Regions from separate parts of the Blautia sp. SF-50 genome, predicted to be linked through region 1. Evidence: riboswitches for the same ligand, from Rfam matches in the RefSeq annotation. Region 1 holds a riboswitch; each other region holds the start of a gene.
What was found. A riboswitch is a leader RNA that binds a small molecule or an ion and turns the genes downstream of it on or off. The one in region 1 is predicted to bind cobalamin.
Positions count from the first base shown of each region.

Region 2: it holds a riboswitch for cobalamin, as region 1 does, so the genes downstream of both, BLP57_RS10630 (ABC transporter permease) here and BLP57_RS09360 (ABC transporter substrate-binding protein) in region 1, are expected to answer to the same signal.
Region 3: it holds a riboswitch for cobalamin, as region 1 does, so the genes downstream of both, BLP57_RS06195 (cysteine-rich small domain-containing protein) here and BLP57_RS09360 (ABC transporter substrate-binding protein) in region 1, are expected to answer to the same signal.

Region 1 is NZ_FMUW01000012.1:64,161-66,367, reverse strand. It holds gene BLP57_RS09365 (FecCD family ABC transporter permease) at 1-80, opposite strand, end outside; gene BLP57_RS09360 (ABC transporter substrate-binding protein) at 95-1,189, opposite strand; cobalamin riboswitch at 1,296-1,585, opposite strand; gene pcrA (DNA helicase PcrA) at 1,687-2,207, opposite strand, start outside.
Region 2 is NZ_FMUW01000015.1:42,653-44,859, forward strand. It holds gene BLP57_RS10625 (MATE family efflux transporter) at 1-630, shown strand, start outside; cobalamin riboswitch at 778-951, shown strand; gene BLP57_RS10630 (ABC transporter permease) at 1,088-2,017, shown strand; gene nikC (nickel transporter permease) at 2,033-2,207, shown strand, end outside.
Region 3 is NZ_FMUW01000007.1:53,082-55,288, forward strand. It holds gene BLP57_RS06190 (phosphatase) at 1-537, shown strand, start outside; gene BLP57_RS06195 (cysteine-rich small domain-containing protein) at 645-932, opposite strand; cobalamin riboswitch at 1,199-1,368, opposite strand; gene BLP57_RS06200 (C40 family peptidase) at 1,601-2,207, opposite strand, start outside.

The DNA of each region.
Region 1 (2,207 bases):
GCAAGTCCGATGAGAACTGCCACATACATGGATGTTCTGAGCACCTTATCTTTTTTTCTCTGTGAAGTTGTTTCTTTCACTGCATTTTCTCCGATCAGTCAAGATTTACGTCCGGATATAATCCCTTTGCAAAAGTTTCGATTCCGTCCTGGGTACGTGTTGCACTTGCATACATCTCACTGAGCATGATCGGGTAAACACGTCCGTTCTTTACTGCGTCAAGGCTCTTCAGGGACTCATCATCCTGGATCACTGCAAGCTGGCTGTTCTTAACAGTTTCCGGATCATCTCCTGCATATGGCATGTAAACCACAAAGATCACGTCAGGGTTGGCTGCGATGATATCCTCTTTTCCAACGGTGGAAGCATCCGGGTTTGCAAGAGTTGCGCCTAACTGTGTTACCATATCTCCGCCAAGGCTCTTTACGCCATAGTTTGTGATGTCATCTCCAAGAGGCTCCAATACCATTACGCTTGGTTTGTCTTTTACATCTGCAGTTGCAGTAAGAGTTTTGTCGATCACTGCTTTTGCATCATCAACGATAGCCTGTGCTTTGTCCTGTACATCGAAGATCTTTCCGATATTTAAGATATCTGTGAATTCATTTTCCAGTGTTCTGTCGCCGTCCGGACGAGTATTGGTGTTGTAGTAGGTGTTGCAGCCTTTGTCGATCCAGTCTGTTACATTTCCCAGATTCTTATCAGAGAAAAGAGAGCTCCAGGATAAGATCATGTCCGGCTCCAGCATTGTTACAGTTTCAAGGGATGGGGTAAATTCGTCAAGATAATTTGTTTTTGAGAATGCTTCTTTGAGATCTTCCGGAACTTCATTATCAAGACCTGCGGTAGCTACCAGGTGGTCTTCCAGACCAAGTGCGAGCATAGTCTCAATGCTTCCCTGATATACAGCAAGGACTTTTTCCGGTGCTTTTTCATAAGTGGTTTCGATTTCGTTTCCATCGTAATCATAGGTTGTGATGGTCAGAGGATATTCTGTCTTGGTTGCCTCTGCGGAAGAATCTTCGGTGTCTGCAGACTCTGTACTGTCTTCTGCTGCCGGCTGGTTGTCTTCCTTGATGGTCTCGGAGTCTGCTCTCTCTGCGGCATAAACAGCCGGAGCTGCTGATACGGTCATTGCCGCTGCCATTACCATTGCCATGATTCTTGTGGATACATACTTGTTTTTCATTTCATTTCCTCTCTTTTCGCCTGTTTTATCTCCTGTTTCCTATGGGTAATCGAAAAGATGGGACTTCATAAAATCTGCACGGAACACTTTGTACGGAAGCTCCCACTTACATACTGTCAAGCAGGTTTCCTGACTTACAGACTCAGAAAAAACTCCGCAAAATAAAAACTGATACACCATTCATCTTTTAGCCGATCATGAATGATGTATCAGAATTTTCTCCAGAATCTCTCTGACATCGGGATTTCGCCTTCTCACATGAGTTTCTGCAATGGCATGTGAAATCCCTTCTTCTGTATACAGTGGCCGCAACCGCTCAGGCTTTTTACCCGATTCCCTCTCACAGTATCCGGCAGCATATGTGCCGGTGATACTGTTCACTTCACAGCAATTCAATTACGCTGATACTGATTCTAACATACTGATTTTCCAATTACAACCTTGAGGCCGGATTTTTACAGTTTTTTGCAGAAATAGTCTGCCCGGAGAAATCCCTCTCAGATCTTTTTCAGCTTGGCAAAACCGGCGAACATTTTTTTCACGCCGACTTTGTCAAAGTCTACCGTCACTTCGTAGTCTCTGCCGCCGTCTGCGATATTTTTTACGATACCGACTCCGAATTTCACATGACGGACCGTGTCTCCCTCACCATAGTCCAGGCTGTCCGCCTTCTTCACTGTGAAATCTTTTTTCTGCAGGGTGCTCTTTGCCTGGAAATTCATTTTCATCTGGGCATAGGCGTTTTTCGGAGATACGATATCATCTACTCTGGGCTTTTTCTCCTGAATGGTATGTCCAAGATCTACCAGCTCCCGTGGAACCTCCCTTACAAAACGTGACACACGGTTATACTGAGTCTCCCCACGGATCATCCGCTGTTTTGCACAGGTTAAAGTCAGTTCCTTCATGGCACGGGTGATCCCCACATAACAGAGCCTTCGCTCCTCCTCGATATCCGACGGATCACCGGACCAGATGGAAGCATACCCCGGAAAAACACCGTCCTCCATTCCCACGA
Region 2 (2,207 bases), on a different contig from region 1:
CCTCTTGCGATACAGAATGTGATCATCTCCGTGGGAGGACTTGTGGTACAGTATGTGATCAATGGATTTGGTTTTCTGTTTGTGGCGGGATTTACGGCATCGAACAAGCTGTATGGGGTTTTGGAGATGGCTGCCATTTCATATGGATATGCTATTACAACCTATGTGGGCCAGAATCTTGGTGCAAAAAAATACCAGAGGATTCGAAAAGGCGTGCGCAGCGGCACTTATATGGCAGTGCTCACTTCGGCTTTCATTTCCGGCATGATGGTACTGTTTGGACGTAATGTACTGTCCCTGTTTGTATCCGGTGAACCGGATCAGACCCGACAGGTATTGGATATAGCATATAAGTATTTGTTTATTATGGCTGTCTTTTTGTGGGTGCTGTATCTGCTGTATGTGTATCGTTCCGCTATCCAGGGCCTGGGTAATACTTTGATTCCGCTTGCCAGCGGCATTGCAGAATTTATAATGCGTGTCAGTGTTGCGCTGCTGCTGCCAAAACTGATCGGTGAAGATGGAATATACTATGCAGAGATCTGTGCATGGAGCAGCGCAGCTGTTTTATTATTCGTAAGTTATATGATCATTATACGGAAATATAAAGAAGTCACCGTTCATACATAATGTTATTTACTTAAGAGATTTATAATAATACAGGCAGAAAATATCCGGGTTTCACTATGAAATGTTCAGATATTTTATATTTGACAAAAAACTATTTATATAAAAAGAAAAGTATGATATTATAATATTTATTCATTGCAACTATGAAAATTGAATAGTCAGAAGGGTGTACAAAGTACTTAATAAGGAATCTGGTGAAATGCCAGAACAGCCACCGCTACTGTGACAGGGACGAAAACCAAAATATCACTGGAGAGATCCGGGAAGATGGTAAGTAGGAAGAACTGGAGTCAGGAGACTTGCCTTTTTGACAGAAGAATTCTGATTCGGATGGGATACAGAAGGAATAAGCTCTGCCTGAGGTAGAGGTTTGTTTTTTGTGCTGATATGATGCTGGATCATATCAGCTTTTTTTATTTTAACCGAATAAACAGATGAAAAATGAGGAGAGATGAAGATGGGAAAAGTAATTGCAAAGCGTTTTATATTTATGATTCCGGTAGTGCTGGCGGTTACATTTATTATTTTTATGCTGAGTTTTATATCGGCAGGTGATGCTGCCAGAGTGCTGGCGGAGAAAAAATATGAGCATCCGTCACCGGAGCAGGTAGAAGAAGTACGGCATGAGGAAGGACTGGATCAGCCGGTGCTGGTACAATACGGGAAATGGCTGGATCAGGCACTTCATGGCGATTTTGGAAAATCATATTCTACCAGAAAACCGGCTTTTGAGGAATTAAAAAGATATTTTCCACAGACATTTAAACTGGCAGTTACTTCGTTTTTATTGTTGATGATCGTATCAGTCCCTCTTGGAATTTTGTCGGCAATTTATGAAAACAGAGTTCTGGATAAAGTCATTCGCATTTTGTCGTCCCTCAGTGTATCTATGCCGTCTTTCTGGATCGGTCTGATGCTGCTCTATATATTTGGAGTAAAGCTAAAAGTGATTTCCGTGATCGGAGGAGATGCCGGAGGCATCCCGATTCTTGCGGCATTTGCCATGGATATCAGTTTCTTTGGAATTATGACGAGATTGATCCGTACCAATATGATACAGGTGCTGAAGCAGGATTACATACGTGCCAGCAGAGCTAAGGGATTGTCATCTGTAAATGTAATTTTGCGTCATGGTCTGAAAAATATCCTGATTCCTGTGCTGACACGTCTGGTATCAATTGTGATCGGTTTTTTCTGTGGCTCAGCTGTGATAGAAAGTATTTTTTCAATTCAGGGAATCGGAAATCTGGCATTGAAATCCGTGATCTCAAAAGACACTCCGGTGCTGCAATGTTTTATCTTTATTCTGGCTGTTGGCATTGTAGTATTAAATTTTCTTGTGGATATCGCCTATTCTGCGATTGACCGGCGAATCCAGTTAAAGTAAAGGAGAGATCATAGAATGGGAAGCAGAAGAAAGCAGAAAACAGAAAAAAGCATGATCCAGAATCTGTACTGGAAACAGGTATTCCGGTCACCGAAAACAAAAATAGGATTGATGGTGGTCATAATTTTTGCATTGGCAGCTATTTTTGCACCTGTACTGGCGCCGCATGATCCGCTGCTTGTGGATGTTT
Region 3 (2,207 bases), on a different contig from region 1:
CCCAAAAAACATTTCGGTGTAGAATTACTCTACGGAATTGAACTGAATATCCTTGACCGCAGCGGAACGGTAGATTTAGGTCAGGAATTATTATGTAAACTCGATTACGCCATTGCCAGCATGCATGCCTGGAATTACCGTTGCGGTACCAGAGCCGAAAACACAGAAGCTTTTATCAATGTAATGAAAAACCCCTGTGTAAAGATCCTCGGACATAGTGATAACACTCATTACCCGGTTAATTATGATGCGCTTGCAAGGGCTGCCAGGGAAACCGGCACGATCTTTGAGATCAACGAAGCTTCTCTTGCACCTTATGGCTATCGTGGCGACACAAGAGAAAACTGTTTCGAGATCCTTCGATGCTGCCGCAAATATGATCTGCCGCTGCTTCTTTCCAGTGACAGCCATGGCCCGGAGCATATCGGAGATTTTACCTGTGCTGCTGAGTTTGTTCATCAGGCCATGTTTCCGGAACAGCTGATCCTCAACAACCAGATTCCCAGACTTAAGGTTTTTCTCCAAACCAGAGAATGATCTTCTGTATCTTTTCCGACAGATAACAGATATTGTCCACCCCAAACAAAACAGGCCAGTTCAAACACAGGAATATACATTTTCCTGTATCTGAACTGGCCTGTTTTTTATTTTTCCCGCTGCTTCCGTACAATTTCCGCAAGCTCGCTATATTTACCTGTAACATATCCAAAATTTTCTCTTCTATGAGGAAGCTTGCATTCGGTGCAGTCTTTGATCCCGCTTTCCGTAAAGCGGAAATTACCACCACATTTATCTCCCAGTGCATATAAAGGGCAATAGCAGAACAGACAATTGAAGTTCTCCGGATCTGCTCCTTTATGGCACGGAAAATACTCACAGTTTTTGTGGCTGAAGTAAGAGTATTCTTTGCCTTCCCAGTATGGTTTCTCCATGGCTCTTTTCTCCTCTCCTGACATAACCACACATAATTTTTTCCTATAAAAAGAGGTAGCGATGCCACCCCGGGGTAGAAATATAATCCGTTCATGAGTGCGCGGAGGGAACGAATGTATCCGGAGTAGTATCGCCTGCCATTTAATCATGTATAATTCATATGAACAGGCGCATTCCATAAAAAAATGCCTACTCTCGTAAAAAAGTAGACAACGTCCCAGGGGTGCGGAGTCCCTGAAATGGTTGTTACACTTTACACGGAAGTTTAACCTCGCCATAACAAGCAGGTTTCCTGGCTCCGGGATCATGGCTCCTCTCTCCTTCTCATACATACGTACAATGGACTATGAGATTCGCTCCTCCGTTACAGTGACCGGATCGCTCAGGTTTCACACCTGATTCCCTTTTCTGTGGACTTCTGATAATCAATATATAACTGTCAGCTATCCTCAGCACTTGCTATGTTCAATATGGAATTATACTGACATTATAATAACATCCTGTTAATTATATGTCAATACTGTTTTCAATATTTATACATTTTTGAGCATATTTTGTTGCTGTTCACTCCGTTCCATAGGTTTTTCAGTATTTTTTCCGACGTTAAAAACAGCCCGACAAACTGCTGTCGGGCTGCTGTATTTTTATTTTCTGTTGTACGTTTTTATTATACAAGACGTCTTACAGATACAATTGTTCTGTATGTAGCATCATTGCTGATCTTGATCCCGTCCTGAGAGTTCGATGCATGAACGATCTGGCCATTACCCATGTAAATAGCCACGTGTCCGCCATAGCAGATCAGATCTCCCGGCTGTGCATCTGCGTAGGATACTTCTGTACCTGCATTCTGCTGCTCATAGGAGGTTCTCGGAAGGCTGACTCCGAAGTTCGCATAGACACTCTGTACAAATCCGGAGCAGTCTGCACCATTGGTAAGGCTTGTTCCGCCCCATACATAAGGATTCCCCACAAACTGTGTAGCATAATTCACAACAGAAGATCCGGAACCGCTACTGTAAGAAGAACTGTCACTGTCTGAAGATGTATCCTCTGCATTAGATGTGTCCTCTGCACTTTCTTCAGATGCGTCTGTGCTGTTATCGTAATCTGCGTCTGCATTATCCTCTGTATTCTCAGTATCCTCGGACGCATCATCATTCTCACCATTGTCTGCATCTTCATCCACAGCCTCGGTGTCATCTTCTGCAGTATCCTCATCTGCATTCTCGATCACGTCGCCGTCCTCATCGTGCTGTACGTCTTCGCTCTCG